2 regions of the Bacillus sp. FSL R5-0422 genome follow, and region 1 is predicted to be linked to the other one. Evidence: riboswitches for the same ligand, from Rfam matches in the RefSeq annotation. Region 1 holds a riboswitch; the other holds the start of a gene.
What was found. A riboswitch is a leader RNA that binds a small molecule or an ion and turns the genes downstream of it on or off. The one in region 1 is predicted to bind S-adenosylmethionine.
Positions count from the first base shown of each region.

Region 2: linked by a shared signal. The riboswitch ahead of MKX52_RS14805 (methionine ABC transporter ATP-binding protein) and the one ahead of MKX52_RS05710 (methionine biosynthesis PLP-dependent protein) in region 1 are both predicted to bind S-adenosylmethionine.

Region 1 covers NZ_CP152014.1:1,147,192-1,157,650, forward strand. The annotation lists gene MKX52_RS05690 (hypothetical protein) at 1-93, shown strand, start outside; gene MKX52_RS05695 (GNAT family N-acetyltransferase) at 174-608, opposite strand; gene MKX52_RS05700 (YjcG family protein) at 615-1,130, opposite strand; gene MKX52_RS05705 (esterase family protein) at 1,183-1,923, opposite strand; SAM riboswitch class I at 2,145-2,266, shown strand; gene MKX52_RS05710 (methionine biosynthesis PLP-dependent protein) at 2,346-3,464, shown strand; gene metC (cystathionine beta-lyase) at 3,461-4,639, shown strand; tRNA gene MKX52_RS05720 (tRNA-Val) at 4,768-4,840, shown strand; gene MKX52_RS05725 (acetyl-CoA carboxylase carboxyltransferase subunit alpha) at 5,103-6,047, opposite strand; gene MKX52_RS05730 (MarR family transcriptional regulator) at 6,080-6,526, opposite strand; gene MKX52_RS05735 (hypothetical protein) at 7,418-7,813, opposite strand; gene MKX52_RS05740 (hypothetical protein) at 8,437-8,625, opposite strand; gene MKX52_RS05745 (MFS transporter) at 9,149-10,372, opposite strand.
Region 2 covers NZ_CP152014.1:2,867,646-2,878,104, forward strand. The annotation lists gene MKX52_RS14770 (cysteine desulfurase) at 1-279, opposite strand, end outside; gene sufD (Fe-S cluster assembly protein SufD) at 279-1,592, opposite strand; gene sufC (Fe-S cluster assembly ATPase SufC) at 1,611-2,396, opposite strand; gene MKX52_RS14785 (hypothetical protein) at 2,608-2,745, opposite strand; gene MKX52_RS14790 (carboxymuconolactone decarboxylase family protein) at 2,961-3,329, opposite strand; gene metQ (methionine ABC transporter substrate-binding lipoprotein MetQ) at 3,637-4,458, opposite strand; gene MKX52_RS14800 (methionine ABC transporter permease) at 4,473-5,141, opposite strand; gene MKX52_RS14805 (methionine ABC transporter ATP-binding protein) at 5,134-6,159, opposite strand; SAM riboswitch class I at 6,314-6,422, opposite strand; gene MKX52_RS14810 (SCP2 sterol-binding domain-containing protein) at 6,525-6,866, opposite strand; gene MKX52_RS14815 (thioredoxin family protein) at 6,987-7,289, opposite strand; gene MKX52_RS14820 (toprim domain-containing protein) at 7,302-7,646, opposite strand; gene MKX52_RS14825 (YusG family protein) at 7,775-8,011, opposite strand; gene gcvH (glycine cleavage system protein GcvH) at 8,056-8,439, opposite strand; gene MKX52_RS14835 (arsenate reductase family protein) at 8,506-8,862, opposite strand; gene MKX52_RS14840 (acyl-CoA dehydrogenase family protein) at 9,034-10,459, opposite strand, start outside.

The DNA.
Region 1 (10,459 bases):
GAAACGAAAGTACAGCAAAAAAAGCGGGAACGCTTTGTACGAGATATGTTTATGGAGGAAGGCAAAGGCGTTCATATTAATACGTATATATAAATGATTGCGCTTTCTTCCATTGACGAACGATGATAAAGAAAAAGCCAGGGCATCATGGATGCGCTGGCTTTTTCTAATGGTCAAACAGACAGAGTTTTTGTCATTTTGACATGTGTGATTCCTGCTTCTTCAAACGGTTCAGAAATGGCTTTGTAACCTTTCTTTTCGTAGAAAGGAAGGGCTTGGACTTGTGCGTGCATAACCGCTTCCTTCGCTCCATTCGCAATGGCTTCTGTTTCTAGCGCTTCTAATAGTTTGTGGCCAAGGCCGAAAGCGCGTGCCTCTTTTAACACACAAATTCGTTCTAGCTTTGCCTTTGGTCCTTCAATGATGCGCAATCTAGCGGCTGCTTGAGGCTTCATTTCATCATTATAAATGACAAAATGAATGGCCTCGTCTTCTAATTCATCTATTTCAATCTCTAATGGGACTTCTTGTTCTTTGACGAATACTTCTTTTCGAACGTAATATGCATCTTCTCGTTGTGTTTGTGCTGTTGCGATGACTGTTTTCAAATCTCCTTAACCCTCTTCTCCTAAAATAAATGTTTCATAGACGGTCCAAGATCCGTTCTCTAGTTGATATAAAAGGTGGAAGCGATCCACTGTTTCTTCATGGTCAATCTTTCTCAGCTTTAATGTACCAAGAACGTCTGAATGCTCATCATCTGAGAGTTTTTGAGCCACTGTCACATGAGGAACAAAGGCATATTCAGGTGTACCTTCAAGTGGATCTGCATACAACCTTTCATTGAGCGCCATGATTTCTTCGTTCGGTTCTACTTTCATATAAATAACGTTGTTTACAGGAGCGAATGAACTGAATTTTTTAATACGTAATGTAATAGGAGAAGCATTTTTTGCATACTCTCTTAGCGTTGAGACGACATCAGCCGCTTCTAGATCCGTTAATTCAAAAGGTGTTCTAAGTGTTAAATGAGGCGGTATGAGTGCATAGTTCGGATCATAACGCTTCCGGTAAGAGTTCGCAATATCTTGCAATTTTTTTGATGGAAATAAAACAACTCCGTATTTCATCTTGTTCCCTCCTGATTAAGAAAGTATTTATTATTGTTTATTATAACAAAATTCAGTTGATTAACGAATATGGGAGCATTCTTTTTAACGAAGACGCAATGAGCGGTTGCCAAAACGTCCATTTATGATCCCCTTCGAATGTCTCAAATAAATAATCTGCACCTGACTGTTCAAGAAGTGCCTTTAAATCGTCGTTCGGCTGAATAAAATCGAGCACTTGACCATCTGTCGTTTTCACAGCCGTTTCTTCCAGTCCAATTTGATGGATAATCGCATAATGAGAAAGGGCTGTCGACTGTTTAACAGCTTCTAAGACTGAATCATCAACGTAAGGTGACTGCAAAATGAGCCCGCCAAATAAAGAAGGATAATCAATCGCTGTCATAAGAGAAATCGTAGCACCCAGAGAATCACCAATAAACGTGCGTCCTGAGCCAATTTGATAGGTTGGATAGTGCATATCAATATAAGGGACAAGTTCATTTGCTAAAAAGCGTTTATACGCCTCAAATTTTGTGCCATCTGGATGATACGTATTCCTTCTTTCGGTGACATTTTCATAAGGGACACCAATGATAATAGAGCGTTCCATTTCTTTGTTTTGCATCAATTCTTCTGCCTGTCTGCCTATTTTGCCTAAACGGAAATAATCATGACCATCTTGGGCAATGATGACATGATATGTATAAAGGGGGGAGTAATTGACTGGCAAATAGATCAAAAGGGTCATATCCGCCCCAAGTTCTTTTGAATGTAAGGTTTCTTCTTGAATAATGCCTGTTTTCTTCACCATAATCCATTCCTCCAGCTAACCGATTTCATCACAAAGTGAAACGTTTCCATTCATTGTAACATGAAAAATAGCGTTGTTCCTATATGCTAACATGCATTCAATTCAGTTAACACCGAATCTGTTATAAAATACAGAAAATTTCAATTAATTGTTCAGATTCCTCTTGAAAAATGAGATTTAATGCGTTACAGTATTAAGAATTAGAACAGACAGACAACACATTCTTATCGTGAGAGGTGGAGGGACTGGCCCTTTGAAACCTCAGCAACCGGTATGCATCACTTCATGTGATGTACCAAGGTGCTAAATCCAGCAAGCAGCTTTTTTGCTTGGAAGATAAGAGGAAGCGATTAAAACCCCTTCTTCTTATGAAGAAGGGGTTTTCTGTTTTGAAATCAGATTTTTACTTAGGATGGTGTCAAATGACAGAACATGTGGAAACGACATTAGCGCAAATTGGAAACCGTAGCGAAGAGGCGACTGGTACGGTCAGTCCCCCCGTTTATCTTTCAACAGCATACAGACATAGAGGCATAGGGGAATCAACCGGATTTGATTACATTCGAACGAAAAACCCAACAAGGCAGCTTGTAGAGGATGCGATTGCTTCACTCGAAGAAGGGACGGCCGGATTTGCCTTCAGTTCGGGAATGGCTGCGATCCAAACGATCATGGCGCTATTTGAAAGTGGTGATGAACTCATCGTCTCATCAGACCTATATGGCGGTACATACCGTTTGTTTGAAAACGAATGGAAAAAGTACGGCTTACGTTTTCTTTACGATGATTTTTCAGATGAAGACTGTTTACGCTCTAAAATCACAACAAACACAAAAGCAGTCTTTATTGAGACGCCGACAAATCCACTTATGCAAGAAGCGGATATTCAAAAAATAGCGAAGATTGCAAAAGAACATGGCGCTTTGGTCATTGTCGATAACACCTTTTACACACCTGTTTTGCAAAAGCCGATTACGCTTGGAGCGGACATTGTGATTCATAGCGCAACCAAATATTTAGGCGGACATAATGACGTTCTTGCAGGGCTTGTCGTCACAAAAGGAGAGCAGTTGTCTGAAGACATGTTCCAGCATCAAAACGCGATTGGAGCGGTTCTATCACCATTTGACTCATGGCTATTAATGAGAGGGATGAAAACACTGGCTCTTAGAATGCGCCAGCACGAGGCAAATGCGCAGGAGCTAGCCGAGTTTTTAAAGAAACAGCCAGAAATTCAAGATGTCCTTTACCCAGGCAAGGGAGGAATGCTGTCATTCCGTGTAGCCGAAGAAGACTGGGTCAATCCATTTTTAAAGCAGCTGAAAACGATTTGTTTTGCTGAAAGTCTTGGCGGAATTGAAAGTTTTATCACGTATCCTGCGACGCAAACGCACATGGATATTCCTGAGGAAATTCGCATTGCAAACGGTGTGTGTAACAAACTGCTCCGTTTCTCCGTTGGTATTGAGCACGTAGATGACCTGAAGGCAGACCTAAAGCAGGCACTATCACAAGTAAAAGAGGAGGTACATGCCAAATGACCACACATGATTGGACATTCGAAACCCAACTCGTTCATAACGCATTCAAAACAGACCGTTCAACAGGTGCAGTCAGTGTGCCGATTCAGCATGCGTCCACCTTTCATCAAAGCAGCTTTGATGATTTTGGTCAATATGACTACTCAAGATCGGGGACTCCTACACGTCAAGCGTTAGAGGATACGATTGCGGCGCTAGAAGGAGGAACGAGAGGGCTTGCTTTTGCATCTGGCATGGCAGCCATCTCCACTGCTTTTCTTCTATTATCAAAAGGAGATCACGTCCTTGTCACAAGAGATGTGTATGGTGGTACATTTCGTATGATCACCCAAGTTCTTTCGAGATTCGGCATTGAGCATACCTTTGTGGACATGACGGATTTGAATGAAGTCAAAAAAGGCATTCAATCGAATACGAAGGTCATTTACATGGAAACACCGTCAAACCCGACGCTAGGAATTACGGATATAGAGGGCGTCGTCCAGCTTGCGAAAGAACATGACTGTCTGACATTTTTAGATAATACATTTTTAACACCGGCTCTTCAGCGTCCGCTCGACCTTGGCGTTGACGTTGTCCTGCACAGCGCAACGAAATTTTTGAGCGGTCACAGTGATGTGCTGTCAGGCTTAGCGGTGGTGAAAGATGAGAAGCTGGGAGAGGAACTCTATTCGCTGCAAAACTCATTCGGTGCGGTCCTTGGCGTGCAGGACTGCTGGCTTGTGTTAAGAGGGTTAAAAACCCTTCAGGTGAGATTAGAAAAAGCAAGCCAAACGGCATTTAAACTCGCTTCATTCCTGAAAGAACATCCAGCGGTGAAAAAAGTATACTATCCAGGCTTAGATGACCATCCGGGGGCAGACATTCAGCGAAAGCAAGCAAGCGGAGCTGGAGCCGTTCTCTCATTTGAATTAGAAAACGAAGCAGCAGTCAAAGAATTAGTAGACGCTGTCACATTACCTGTATTTGCTGTCAGCCTTGGCGCCGTCGAATCCATTCTGTCATACCCAGCCAAAATGTCACATGCGGCTATGCCAAAAGAAGAAAGAGAAAAAAGAGGAATTACAGATGGATTGCTTCGTTTAAGTGTTGGAGTTGAAAACGGAGAAGACCTCAAACGCGACTTCAAACAAGCACTCGATCAATTAAAGCCCGTTCTTGTCAACCAATCATGAAGGTGAGAAAAAGCCGGCACAGCTGCCGGCTTTTTGACCTTTTTTGAACAAAACCATTGACGATGGATCATGAAGGTTATATAATAGAGACTGTCAGTAACAGAAACCCCAGAACTGATACATAACCCGATTCCGTAGCTCAGCTGGGAGAGCGCTACCTTGACAGGGTAGAGGTCGCTGGTTCGAGCCCAGTCGGAATCATCGTTTAAACCCTTGCCTAGCAAGGGTTTTTTGTTTGTCGGTAACAAATGTTTGTTCTGTTTCTTTTGATTGGGGACAAATTGGGGACGAACTTTATCCATTAGATTGTTTCTCAGTATTTTTAGGATCAAAAAATCCCTATTCCATACCGATCACACATCTTTTAATAGTATCAGCATATCCAGTTTAAGAGGTTACTTACAAAATATTTAGAACTTTTTTGTAAGAATCCTCCGAAATGCAATACGGACTTTAAATATTTTCATTTATAATTTCCTATTTTTCTATACTTTTCATATCGCTGTTGTATAAGCTCTTCCGAGGATAATAGTATCAATTTTTTTAGAGATGATTCGATTGTAGATTCAATCAATTTTGCCTGTGATTTTATATCATTTTGTGCTCCACCTCTAATTTCAGGAATGATTTCATCAATAACTCCTAAATGTTTTAAATCTATTGCTGAAATTTTCATATGTTCAGCAGCTTCTGGAGCATACTTAGCGTCCTTCCATAGGATAGATGCTGCTCCTTCTGGCGAAATGACCGAGTACCATGAATACTCTAACATATGGATATGGTTACCGACACTAATGCCAAGAGCTCCACCACTTGATGCCTCTCCAATTACAATACAAACAATTGGCACTTTAAGAGTAGCCATTTCAAATAGATTGCGAGCTATCGCTTCAGAAATTCCACGTTCTTCAGACCCTTTCCCTGGATAGGCGCCTATTGTATCAATAAATGTAATAATAGGGCGATTAAATTTATCAGCTTGTTTCATAAGTCTTAGCGCTTTTCTATAACCTTCTGGATGTGCCATTCCAAAATTTCTTTCTATATTTTCCTTTGTACTTCTACCTCTTTGATGACCAATAACCGTAACGGGCATCCCTTTAAATTTTGCAATACCACCTATCATTGCTTGATCATCACCATATAATCGATCACCATGAAGTTCGAAAAAGTTTGTAAACAATAAAGGTATATAATCCAATGTCGTGGGCCGGTTACGTAGCCTTGCAATTTGAACTCGTTGAAAAGGTGTAATATTAGAATAAATTTCATCTTGCATTTTATTTAAACGTTTTTCTAATAAATGAATTTCTGACGATAAATCTACATTATGTTCTTTCATCATTTTCTTTAATTCATCAAATTTCTCTTTTAGTTCAATAATAGGACGTTCAAAATCCAAACTCATTTTAACCTCCAAAGGTTATGATTTACCTCACTTTAATCAAAAGACTTAGAAATAGAATCAATAAATAATTCAAAACCATCCACAACTATTTTTTGTTCTGATTCTGATAAGTTATTGAGAAGATTTTGATAAAATGTAATGGATTGCTCTCTTAAGTTATGAACAGTTGTGTGACCTTTTTCTGTGAGGTGCAGAAAAAGTTCTCTTCTATTTTTTTCATTTACTTCACGATAAACAAGCCCCTTTTTTACTAACTTATCTACCAATCTACTCACAGTTGAAGTCTCTAATCTAAGTTTATTGGAAAGTTGCCAAACAGTTAATTTTTCCACCTCTAGTTCCTCTAACGCCATCATTTGAGAAGTTGGTAGAGGTTTTTCAAATGGTCCATTGGGCAAATTTTGAGATTCAAAAACTCCAGTTGTTATAATCATTTTCTTAATATCTGATCTTAGTTTTAAGGCATCTTCTCTTTTCAAAAAGGTTACCCTCCTACAATTCATGTACCATACATCAATTGTATTATACATGAATTTGTTTTTTTCACAAGTTTAACGTAAGCCAATATTAAAATAAGGATGAGATATTTCTACTTGTTAAAATGGTATAAACCGATTTATTTTATTAATTTAAATGAGAAGCAGTTGCCCTAGGTCTTTCAGTATTTAGAGCAGAAACAGCGTTTCGCTTATGCTGAAGCATGCTAAATAGTATATGCAGATGAGTATGGGAAACAAGGTCGATTTGAAGACTACGGCTGCTGATCAAAAGATATTAGAAACACAACTCAAAACGTATAGGCAAAATTAAAACAGACCATGCAGGGTCTGTTTTTTTATGGGGACGAACCCTTTCAGTCTTATTCGGAAATGCACATTTTTTATCGGAAGGGCTCATCATAGAATCTTATTAAATCAGTCTTTTTAAGAAAACATCTGGAAGTTTCGGAGAAGGTCATTCACCTTGACGGGGAGAGATCACTGGTTCGAACCCAGTGAGAATCATCGTTCAAACCTTTGCCTAGCAAGGGTTTTTTTGTTTTGTTAATTAGTCACATCGAAGAAGTAAAATTGCTAACATATTATTAAATAGCACCAATTAAAAACATACATAACAAGGATTTATGTAGACACCATTTTGGGCTTTAAATTTGGAGGATGTTATCAACTCTGGCCATGCCGAAGTGTTTGTAATATGTCTGGGTCTAATGGAGTTACTTATGGAGGACAAAAAAACTATAAATAATAAATACCTCGCTAAAAAACACCCTTACTTTTTGTTAGGGTGTTTTTACACTTATTATATCTGAAAAACGTATCAAATTTGTACGCAACGCCTTTTGAGTCATTTAATAAATGGACCAGTACCGTTTAAATCCTATATGATTTGATTTCCTTTATCTTTCCAGATTTTGCAGCACTACTAAAAACATAGACATCGCAGAAATCAATTTTTAAACCATTCGCTAATAACATTACACCATTTATTGAAGCAAATTTTCCGTGTGTGATTACTTGGTAAATTTCAAGGGCGCTAACGATTTCTCTGTCCTCTTTGTACAAAGTGGAGATTAAGGCATTTCGTCCTTCAAGCTTTGTATTATCCTTTAACTGAAACCATATAATAGATTCATCCGCATATTCATTAATTACTTCATTCTGCCGTGTTAATATAGCTACTGTAAAATCAATGATTATTTGCTTCCTGGGAGCATTGTCACATCCTGTTGGAATGGTAAGTTTCAATTCATTGGGGGAGCTGTTCACTAATGTTAACCTCCTAAAAATACGTTTTATAAAAGCTTCTTGTGACGTAATCCGGATCGTTTGTTAAAGTTCAACAAAGGCTTTTTTAAACTGATATTGAATTATATCATAAAGAATTTATATTTCATTCCCTAAGATGGGAGAGATTAGTTTAGAAAAACAATTAAATTCTTCCTTTAAAATAGGTTGTTCAATTTTTTGTTTTGCAACTTTCAGTTTTCTTCAGAAGTGCACATTTTTTATTAGAAAGGCTTAGCATAGAATCTTATTAAATTTTCAAGAGAACATCTGGAAGTTTCGGATAAGGTCATTCACCTTGACGGGGAGAGATCGCTGGGTCGAACCCAGACGGAATCGTATGAAAAGATGTTGATACAGAGCCATTCTTGAGATAGTCAAGAGTGGCTTTTGTTGTATTTCTAAAACAAAAGAAAACATTAGTGAAATGAAAAACCACACTGTATTTTTTCAGTGTGGTCAATTTAAGATACGACAGGTGAGCCATTTAACAATACAATAGTTTCATAGTGTGGTTAAGATCATAAAACCGTATTTTGGTAACCTTATTTCTGCTATTGAAGGACTCATTATCCTGTTTTTCATAGCTACACCTTCGAAAGTCATCAATTTTTCTTTTTTTTGTAGTCTTTTATTAAGCTTGAAACAGTTAAACCAATTACACCAAAAGCTACTACATAAAATAAAATGTTTGTTACAGGTGTATCAATTTTCCCTAAAATCAATACAATAGCGATAATAGCGGCGGGTAAAGTAATTAACAAACTTTTTGATGCCTTATTTTCCTGTGTCACTAATCAAGTACCTCCTTATTGTTTCAGCATTGTGTTTTAGTTCATTTTAAAAAAGAACAACATGATGGTTCTAGCAACCAACCATGCTACATTTTCACTTCCATTCACTTTAAGAGCGCCTGTATAGTGTTCAAGAGTGATTAGAATGGTTCCGAATTTTGCTTCTGCAGAAGGTGTGAATAAAAAAAAGTTCCTGAAACCGTGGATATTATTAAACCTTTTGAAAGTTTTTTTCATAATGAATATGTATGCATATTGGTTCTCCATCTCTAATGAATGTTATCATTTGTAAATAAATGAAGTAAATAGGTTATTTGTTATAGGGGGTGAACGGTCCTTGACAGGGGAGAGGTTGCAGGATCGAGTTTAGCCGAAATCATCATTAAAACCCTTGCTAAGCAAGGGTTTTTTGACAACAGATATTTGTTTTATTTTTTTGAAAAGGGGCGAATTGGGGAAGAAGTTACAAACTCAAAAACCTTTACGATGTATGTGTCTTAAAAATTCTAATGAATGTTGCTATTTATTTAGTAGAAGTAACATATACGTTCTTACCAGAATTTACACCAGTAATTAAAATTATGACTGAAATGAAGATTAGCATGAACAGAGGAACAGTCCAATGATAAGTCATGTCATGTAACCAGCCGAATAAAATAGGCCCTATCGCTGCTAATAGATAGCCTAAAGACTGTGCCATACCAGATAATTCTGCTGCTTCTTGTGTATTTTTGGTGCGTAAACTAAAAAACATCATGGCTAAGCTAAAGGCCATTCCAATGCCAATCCCAATCATTATCATCCACAGAGGTATAAGGAATGACACGCCAAATAAAATGCCCATTAAGCCAACAACAAGCAATAGAAATGAAATCCATACTAATATCTGTTGTTTACTAAAACGTCCAGCTAAAATAGGTACAATAAATGTAACAGGAAGCATTGAAAGTTGCATCAATGATAGCATCCATCCACCTTCATTAGCATTTAGCCCTTTAGTTTCAAGAATTTCAGGAATCCATGAAATGACTGTGAAAAATACAAAGGACTGAGACCCCATAAACAATGTAACATTCCACGCTAGCTTAGAACGCCAAAGGCTGATAGGTCTTTTCTTATTTTCTTTTCGAAAAAAATCTAGAGATTCTTGGTTGTTCATTAGATTTGGTACCCAAAATATCATGGTAAGAAGAGTTAAGATTCCCCAGCAACCTAGGGAACCAGACCATCCGAAACCTAATGATGAAGAAATGGGAGCGCTAATCCCTGAACCAATAGCGCCAAATAAATTCATAGAAACAGCATATAGGCCTGTCATCAAACCTAATTTTGTTGCAAAATGATGTTTAATGAAGCTCGGTAGTAAAACATTACAAATTGCGATTGAAGAACCGATTATGACGGTTCCTAAAAATAACGTGTCCACTCTACCAAAAGAACGTATTCCTATTCCAACTAATAATAATGCTATCGACATAAACAGTGTTAATTCCATGCTGAAACGGCGAGTGATCTTGGGGGCAAGAGGAGAAAACAATGCAAATGTGAATAAAATGGCTGTAGGAATTGTACCAGCTAATGTGTTAGATATATCAAGGTGATCACGAATGGAAGACAATACTGGACCGACTGCTGTAATTGGGGCCCTAAGATTTGCTGCAATTAGAATAACACCAACAACAGTTAATATCTTTTTATTTGTCTGCATACTCGATCTTTTCTTTTGCTCCGTTAGTGGAATACTCATGGCAGCTATAGACCCCTCCAAATCTTAAATAACGAATTGGGGCAAGCTGGATTAAATGATTCGAACCTGCTTGCAATGAATTAATAA
Region 2 (10,459 bases), 1.7 Mb from region 1:
TGTTGTACCTCTAGTAAAAATAATCTCCTGGACAGATGAAGCACGGATGAATGCACGAACTTTCTCTCTCGCACCCTCGTATGCGTCCGTTGCTCTTGTGCCAAGGGTATGAACACCCCTGTGGACGTTCGAGTTGTAAGACCGGTAATACTCATTCATTGCATCAATGACCACTCTTGGTTTTTGAGAAGTCGCTGCACTGTCCAAATACACCAAATCATGTCCGTTCACTTGCTGATGAAGGATTGGAAATTGCTCACGAACGTCTTTGATATTCATTATTTTACTTTCCTTTCAATCACAGAAACGAGCTGCTTTTTAACTCCTTCAATCGGCAGTTCTTTGACGACTGGATTTAAGAAGCCATAAATCACAAGTCTTTCTGCATCTTCTTTGGAAATCCCGCGGCTCATGAGGTAATACAGTTGAATTGGATCGACACGTCCAACAGAAGCAGCATGCCCTGCTGTTACATCATCCTCATCAATTAATAGAATTGGGTTTGCGTCACCGCGTGCTTTCTCACTCAGCATGAGAACACGTGATTCCTGTTCAGCATTTGACTTCGTTGCGCCATGCTCGATTTTACCGATTCCGTTAAAGATAGAGGATGCTTGATCCTTCATGACACCATGCTTCAAGATATACCCTTCAGAGTTTTTACCGAAGTGGATGATGCTTGTTGTAAAGTTTTCCGTTTGATTCCCGCGGCCGACAACAACTGATTTTGTATCACCGAATGTCCCGTCGCCCATAAGCTTTGTGATGTTTTCAGACACGACGTCTCCATCATTCATTAAGCCAAGCGCCCATTCGATTTTACTGTCACGGCCACTTGCCATACCGCGTCTATTCACATAAACTGTGACACCTTCTGAAAGGTTATCTACTGCACCGTAAGTGACGCGAGCATTAGCACCCGTGAACACTTCGGACACGATATTGAAGATGGCTTCTTCAGGTTTTGCTGTACTGATGTAGTTTTCTACATAAGTCACTGAACTATGATCATCTGCTACAACGATGACATGGTTGAACAAAGTCGTGTCGTCGTTTTCATGTAGGTAGACGGCTTGAATTGGCGCTTCAAGTTCTACATTTTTCGGTACATAGAGGAAAGCTCCACCATTCACTAAAGCAGCATGTAAAGCTGTTAGTTTATGCTCATCTACTTTCACTGCATCAGTCATGAAGTATTTCTTCACTAGATTGCCATGTTCACGAAGCGCTGTATGAAGATCAGTGAAGATCACGCCTTTGTCTTTCGCTTCTGTTGAAAGAGACAAGTAGGCTGGCGTTTGATCACGCTGAATGTAAACTGTCTTATCCGTGTCCTCTAAATCAATAAGAGATTTCACTTCTTCAGGAAGCTCTTCTAATGATCCAAATGGTGCACTTTCGACTGTATGCTGTTTGAAATTGGTTAAATTCCATTTAGAAATATTCGTTTTGTCAGGCTTTGGCATTGGAAGGTCTTCTGCTTTTTCAAGAGCCTGTAAGCGAAGGGAACTCATCCATGCCGGTTCCTGATGCTTCTCGGAGAAGCTTTTGACATAATCTTGATCTACTGATAATTTCGTTTCTAATGTCATCAATAATCCTCCTAACGCTTACGCTTCTTGACCAACAGTTTCGTCTTCAATTCCTAACTCTTTTTTAATCCAGTCATAGCCTTCTGCTTCTAGACGTTGTGCAAGTTCTGGTCCGCCAGATTTCACGATACGTCCTTGCATCATGACATGAACGTGATCTGGTGTGATGTAGTTCAGTAGACGCTGATAGTGAGTGATCATTAAGCAGCCGAAGCTTTCGCCGCGCATTCTGTTAATTCCTTTAGAAACCACTTTCAACGCATCGATATCAAGACCAGAATCGATTTCGTCAAGGATCGCAATTTTTGGTTCAATCATCATTAATTGAAGAATTTCATTGCGTTTTTTCTCCCCGCCTGAGAAACCTTCGTTTAGGTAGCGTTGCGCCATGTCTGGGTCCATTTCAAGGAACTCCATGTTTTCGTCCATTTTGCGGATGAATTTCATGAGAGAGATTTCATCGCCTTCTTCTCTGCGAGCGTTAATAGCAGAACGAAGGAAGTCCGCATTTGTCACACCACTAATTTCAGATGGGTATTGCATCGCAAGGAAAAGACCTGCTTGAGCGCGCTCATCTACTTCCATTTCAAGTACATCTTCGCCATCAAGCAAAATGCTGCCTTTTGTTACTTCATATTTAGGGTGGCCCATAATTGCAGCAGATAAAGTTGATTTACCTGTACCGTTTGGTCCCATTACTGCGTGGAATTCTCCACCTTTTATCTCGAGGTTTACACCCTTTAAGATTTCTTTCCCTTCAATCTCAACGTGCAAGTCCTTAATTGTTAATGTCGAAGCAGTCATATATCGATACCTCCAAAATAATCATTATTCTCAATTTATTCTCATTCTAATTTTATAACAAATTAAAAGTGAATACAACACATTCACGATAAGCGTGAGAGGATGCTCTCAAAATTCTAACAAAAAAAGCCGGTAGATAAAAGGATTTATGTCGAAAAGACTGTTTTCATAAAGAAAGGACGGGAAACTGTTCTCCCCGTCCCTTAGCTATTTAATAGCCTTGTATATTCATTTTTGCGAGCTGCCTTTTCTCATCTCGATAGGACTGCTCTCGTTTATATTCCACTTTCATCCGTAAGTCATGGTCTCTTTCGTACTCTGCATAGCTCATGCCATGAGCCTTATGCATGGCCTTTTCCATCTCGGCGGTATAATCCAATCCTAATGTACTATGGTCCGAACAAATAATAAACCATTCCCTTCTTTGAGTGTAGCTTCATTGTATCAAAGTCATGCGGCTTCACTCAAAAGGGATATAGTGCGCTATGCTGGCATATTTTCTCACACAATCGGCTGAGAAGAACTCAACTCCCTGATATGGAAATATACCGCCCTTTCCTTCCCTTAATGCGTCTGTCCTCCAAATTCGTCAATACATTGCTGAACGACAGTAATCCCTTGGCTCAATGCTGCCCCGCCGCCAAATGCTGCTGCCACGCTGACAACCTCTAGCAAATTTTCTTCTGTGGCGCCTTGGTCGAGCGCTCCCTTTGTATGATAAATCATGCAGTATTCGTCCTGTGCATGAATACTGATGCCAAGGGCAATCATTTGTTTTTCCTTTTGCGTTAATGAATCGCTCTGAAAACATTGCTCCGTGAATTCATTGAATTTTTTCCCAAACACCGGCATTTTCTTCTGAAATTCACCCATTGCGGTTTTATAATCAGTCAGCGACTGCTGCATGAATCCGCTCATATGCTGTTCATTCATCTTTATTCCATCCCTTCAGGTCATTTGTACATTTTTATTATGAGCGAGATTTGAAAAAATACACAAAAAAACCTCGCTTTGACGAAAGCGAGGTTACAGATTGTTGACAAAGGTCTAAAATGAACTTAATTTTAGACCTTTGTCTTCCTTTCAGCGTGATAGAAAACCTTTGCAGTGTAGGAAGGACGAGTACTGGAGCGGAGCGAATCCGACATTCGTGAGCACCAGCACGCAGGACTGACACCGAATGCGAGGGTTTGTCTACACGCTGAAACCTCGCTTTGACGAAAGCGAGGTTAACACATCGTTATTCAGATACCGGTAGTACAGCACCGTCATATTTTTTGTCGATGAATTCTTTGATTTTATCAGAGTGAAGAACTTCCATTAAAGTCTTGATCTTATCTGATTTTTCTTCACCTTTGCGAACCGCCACGATGTTTGCATATGGGTTGTTCTTTGTTTGCTCAAGTTCGATTGAATCGTTTTTCGGATTCAATTTATTTTGGATCGCATAGTTGACGTTGATAAACACAGCATCGCCTTCACTGTTTTCATAAGCTTTCGCTGTTAGTTCAGGAGCGATTTTTTTGAACTTTAGGTTCTTTGGGTTTTCTTTGATGTTCTTTACAGTAGCGTTGATTGTATCAACCTTTGGGTCGAGTTTGATGACACCAGCATGTTGAAGCAGGGCAAGCATACGTCCTTGCTCAGCTACGTTGTTTGTCATGATGATCGTGCCACCGTTTGGAATATCTTTTACTGATTTGTATTTCTTAGAGTAGATGCCGAATGGCTCAAGGTGAACCGCACCTGCACTCACTAGGTCGTAATCTTTGTTTGATTTATTTTCTTCATTTAAGTAAGGGATATGTTGGAAAAAGTTTGCATCCACTTCTTTTTCAGCTAACGCTTTGTTGTACATTTTATAATCACTAAGTACTTTCACTTTGAGATCGTAGCCTTTTTCTTTTAGAAGTGGTTTTGCTTCTTCAAGAATTTCGGCATGTGGTGTTTTTGAAGCCGCAACCGTAATGGTTTTGCTATCACTTGCGTTATTAGATGAACCGCATGCAGCTAAAATGCCTGCAAATGCTAGAAATAGTGCACTTAAAATCAATTTCTTCATGAATAAATCCTCCCTTATCGTTTATCAATTTTATTTGTAATCAAATCACCGATTATTTGAATAATAAAGACGATGATGAGAATAAACACAGTGGCAAAAAGTGTGACATCTGTATTACCAGATTGGTATCCTTCCACATAAGCAAGGTCACCAAGTCCGCCTGCTCCAATTGCACCTGCAATCGCAGTTGAGCCAATTAAAGCAATCGCTGTTACGGTAATACCTGAAATGAGGGCTGGCAATGATTCTGGCAGCAATACTTTGAATATGATGGTCGATGTTTTCGCTCCCATTGAGCGTGCTGCTTCAATGACTCCTTTGTCTACCTCACGCAGTGCAATTTCGACAAGACGTGCATAGAATGGAGCTGACCCAATGACAAGGGCAGGCAGTGCTGCATTTGGACCTAGAATTGTATGCATTAAGAATTTCGTGAACCCTAATAAAAGAATAATTAAAATGATAAAAGGAATCGATCTGAAAATGTTGACGACTCCACCGATGACAGCATTGATCGGTTTATTTTCCCAAAGACCACCTTTTCCTGTAAGGAAAAGCAGGAGTCCAAGAATAATTCCGATCACAAAGGCAAACGCCAATGAAATGAGTGTCATATAGACCGTTTCGCCCGTTGCATTCCAAATGACTTCTAAATCAACGTTCGGAAACCATTTCTCAAACATGTGTCATCACCTCAATTTCAACCTGTTTGCTTTGGATATAGGCGATGGCTTTTTCTACCTCAGTCTCTTCTCCATTAATATGGATAAAGAGTGTTCCAAACGCGCCTTCCTGCGTTTGAGAAATCTTTCCTTGAAGGATATTTACATCGACCTTGAAGGATCGAATGATTTCAGTGATGAGCGGTTGCTCGGCAGAATCGCCAATAAAGGACAACCGTACGACCTGACCTTCTTTTACGCGCTCTAAGACGTGTTCGATTGTTTCTTTCGCTTCCTCTGGTTCAGCAAGCTGCTGGACGAATCGCTTCGTCATTTCTTCCTTCGGCTGTCTGAAAACGCGTAATACCTCGCCTTCTTCGACAATGCGTCCATTCTCCATCACCGCCACGCGATGACAAATTTTGCGAATGACATGCATTTCGTGTGTAATCAGCACAATCGTCAGTCCAAGTCGTTTATTGATATTTGCCAAAAGATCAAGGATAGAATCCGTTGTTTGCGGATCAAGTGCTGACGTTGCTTCGTCACAAAGAAGAACCTTTGGATCATTTGCTAATGCTCTCGCAATCCCCACACGCTGTTTTTGTCCGCCGCTAAGCTGAGACGGATACGCATTTTCTTTTCCTTCTAAACCGACTAATTTAATCAGTTCATTCGCACGCTCTCTCCGTTTCGATGTCGGTACACCTGCGATCTCAAGTGGGAACATAATATTTTGTCTCACTGTTCTTGACCAAAGTAGGTTAAAGTGCTGGAAAATCATGCTGATTTCTTGTCTTGCTTTCCGAAGTTTCGCATTCGATACTTCATTGATCCGGTTGCCTGCCACTTCGACAATTCCTTCTGTTGGCAGCTCCAGACCGTTTAATAGGCGAATCAGCGAGCTTTTTCCGGCACCGCTATACCCAATAATTCCGAATATTTCACCTTTACCAATATCCAAGTTGACGTCTTTCACAGCATCAACATTTCCGCTTTTTGAATGATACGTTTTTGATACATTCTGTAAATGGATCACAGTCTGTTCACCTGCTTTCTTGCTGAATCTATAGGTTGCCATCACATACATTATTTATTCTTCCTGATGCCATGCTCCGCGCCTGGCTTGAGGTCAGTAAAAAAGACCCAACTGCAATGCAAGCAGAAAGGCCTTTTATGTTCAATACGCCTTTCTCTCATCTTTCAAAGCATTGCGGCTTTGAGTGAATTGGCACCAATTTCAGCTATGCTGACGGTTGCCGGGTTTCATAGGGCACGTCCCTCCACCTCTCTTAATAAGAGAAAATATGTTGTTTTATGTGATGTTCATGTTTTTACTAACGTAGAATATCATGCTACCCGAGATATGTCAACGCTGTAAATCGCTAATTTCCTAGTAAACGACTACGTTATCATTTTTCGAAAAAAACCGTTCGTCAGCCAGAGCACCGCCTCTAGTCTTAGGAGCGCGCGGAATGACCCTTTTACTTTCACTTGTCCCCTGCTAATTAACTGCTGTAAGGACATATCTCCATCTAATAATTGTAGTATTTCTTTTCTCTCACCATAAAAGATGAGATCCGATAACTCAATTGCAGGTAGTTTCTTCACTTCACCACGCTCATCCACAATCAATGTACAAGAGTCAGTTTCCGCCTCAAATGTAATCTTCAAGGATGATGATGAGAGCAGCGGTTTTAGCAATAAGCGCTGCCCTTTGTTACCATGGGTTTTCACTTTTTCCACATGTATAACCTCCCTGTCATTTGGTTATACATAACATTTCTCTACAAACATTCCCTTGTCCTTTATAAATAACTCGACAAATTTTCAGATGAATTGCTTGAAATATGACAAAAAACCGCTTTATTTAGCGGTTTCAATCATTTCATGAAGATATGGAACAGAGTGAAAGGCATAGCCTTTTTGCACCAGTTCGCCTTTTTTAAACAGTAGAAAGCAAGGAACGCTTTCGATCTCAAAAGCCTTCGCAAAGCCTGGTGAGTAGTTTAAGTTATTTTCGTAAAAAGGTACATCCGGCTGCATGGTGTCTACGACCGCAAGCATTTTCTTTGCCAGCTGGCATGTTCCGCAAAACGGTGTATATAAGTATAAAAGAAATAAATCGTCCTTTATTTCCTTGAAATCATGTTCTTCAATCTCTTTCATATACGTCCACCCTCATAAATATTTCGAATGAACATCAATGTTTGCAGCTAATAGGATAGATGCAATGTGGGCTGACGGTGAAGCGGCCACTTCGCGGTACGTTCTGTCGACAAAAAGATGAAGCGCTTCAGGGAATTCTTTTCGAAATTGCTTCCGCAGTTTGTCGCCTGCATCGTCACTGTCTGCTAATATGTAAACGTCTTTCCCCAATAATTCGTCTACGAGCTGATCCAGCTTCGATGTACTGATCGTGCCATTGGTGCAAATGATGGTAACAGGTTCACTTATGACTTCTTTTAGCTTTTGTTTGTCTGTTTTACCTTCTACTATGATGACCTTTTCTACCTCTACATTCATCACGATCACCCGGCCCTTTTGACATTGTTCAGTTCTCCCTTAGATTACAATCTTTCATCGAGGTTGTAAAGATTGGGCACTTGCACTAAAAAGACTGCAGCTTATGCTCACTGCAGCCTCATCTGTGATTAGCACCAGCCATTTTCATCATCACAGTCTACATATTTTTCTGTCCCGTGGGTCAATGTATCCGTCAGACGATAAAAACGATTTTGATCATAGGAATAACCTGATTTTAACTCATATTGGTTTTCACTAATCATCGTGCCAATCTCTTCATTTTGATGATACAGCACCATGCCGCTTTCTTTGAATCGCCCTGTGACATGATCTGTTATATCCACCTGTTCTTTTTGAAAAGACAAATTGGACACCCCCCATAAAGGTAGAGTGTCCAATTTCACGTGAATTAGTCTTCTTTTGTCATTTCTTCATATTGCTCAGCAGTCATCAAGTTCTCAATTTCAGATGTATCAGCTGGCTCTACCACGATCATCCATGCTTTTTCGTATGGAGAGTCGTTGACGAATTCAGGGCTGTCATCCAGCTCATCGTTCACTTCAACAATTGTACCGTTGATCGGTGCGTAAAGCTCAGAAACTGTTTTCACTGATTCTACACTTCCGAAAGGCTCGTCCGCTGTAATTTTGTCTCCTACTTCAGGAAGCTCAACGAACACGATATCGCCTAGCTCAGATTGAGCAAAATGCGTAATACCGATACGCACCTTTTCCCCTTCTACTTTGACCCATTCATGTTCTTCTGAATAACGTAAATCTTTTGGTGTGCTCATTCAATACCCCTCCAGTCTTTTCTTTCAATCTATATTGAAGATACCACAATCTGAATGAAAGTTACATCATTTCCAGACGCTTTTAAATGTATCTTCATTAAATCCAATCGTGACTCGTTTACCGTCTGTTGTAATCGGACGCTTGATCAGCATTCCATTAGATGCGAGTAATTCTAGCTGCTCGTCCTCTGACATTGCAGGAAGTTGATCTTTCAGCTGTAGCTCTCGGTATTTCTGTCCACTTGTATTAAAGAACTTCTTCAACTCTAAGCCGCTTTTTTCGTAAAGGGCTTTTAATGTTTCTTTATTAGGCGTCTCTTCGACGATATGTATGCTGTTGATGTCTTTATTGTGTTCTTCCAGCCATTTTTTTGCTTTTCGGCATGTACCGCAAGATGGGTATTCATAAAAATCTAAAGCCACCATTTTCACCTCCTGCAAATAGTGACAACATTTTATCACAAAATATTTTAAAAACCTAAATGTATGCTTACAAAAAGGTGCAGAAAGAAGACAAAGGGCTAAAATAAAGATCATTTTAGCCCTTTGTCAACAATCTGAGGTGCGGAATGATATCCGCAAATTTCAGCCGTCTTATACGATATATTTCTCTACTTCAAAGATTCGTTTCGCCACTTCGCGCTTTTTGGCGATGACATTGATCGGGGTGAATCTTGTCAGTTTGCGAAGAGCTGAAAGACTCATGCGGAGTGCATCTCCTTCTTCCATCGCGATTAAGGATTCTTTTGCATGGGCTTCAATTTTTAAGAAGGCCTCCTGCGTGAATATTTGTGTGTAAGCAAGCTTTTGATTATTCTTATCTAGCCCTGATGCAGCGATTGCCTTTTCAGTACGCAGAATCGCCGATTCAGCAGCAAAAATTTCATTGACGATATCCGCTATGTTCACAAGAATCTCTTGCTCTTTGTCTAACGCTTTTCCATACTTCATCGCCGCCATTCCAGATACCATTAAGGCGATCTTTTTCGCATGGGCAAGCAAATATTTTTCTTGATCGAGCGGCTGATCACCCGGCTCTTCCGGCATCATCATCATGAGCTCTTCCTGTAAGGTTTGCGCCTTTTGAAGAAGCGGAAGCTCTCCCTTCATCGCTTTCTTCAGGAATGTGCCTGGGACTAGCAGACGGTTGATTTCGTTTGTCCCTTCAAAAATACGGTTAATCCGGGAGTCACGATAGGCTCTTTCGACCTCGTATTCTTGCATGAATCCATATCCGCCGTGAATCTGCACACCCTCATCCGCAATATAGTCTAAAGTTTCAGAGCCAAGCACTTTACAAAGAGAGCATTCAATGGCATATTCTGCAATGGACTGGGCAATTTGTTTGCCGTCCTTTTGGTCTTCTTCACTTAATAGACCCATACGCTGTTCAAATAATCCGACTGTGCGGTAAACAGCACTTTCCATCGCATAGAGCTTTGCCGACATGTTGGCTACTTTTTCACCAATTAAGCTAAATCGAGAAATGGGCGTTTGGAATTGCTTACGCTGGTTTGCGTATTCTGCCGATAATTGAATGACACGTTTTGACGCGCCAACTGTCCCGACAGCCAGCTTGTAGCGTCCGATATTTAAAATGTTAAAGGCAATGACATGACCTCTGCCAGCCTCACCTAGTAAATTCTCTTTTGGCACTTGAGCATCCTCAAGGATTAACGTTCTCGTTGAGGACCCTTTAATGCCCATCTTTTTCTCTTCAGGTCCCGTTTTGACACCAGGGAAATCCTTTTCTACGATAAAAGCAGAGAAGTGTTCACCATCAATTTTCGCATATACGACAAAGACGTCGGCAAATGCGGAGTTTGTGATCCACTGTTTTTCCCCATTCAACACATAATGGGTTCCGGCTTCATTTAACACCGCAGTTGTCTTTGCTCCAAGAGCGTCAGAGCCTGATCCTGGTTCAGTTAGGGCATACGCCGCTATCGTTTCTCCAGAAGCAAGTCCTGGCAGATACGTTTCCTTTTGCGCTTGGTTTCCGAACAGTACGATTGGCAGA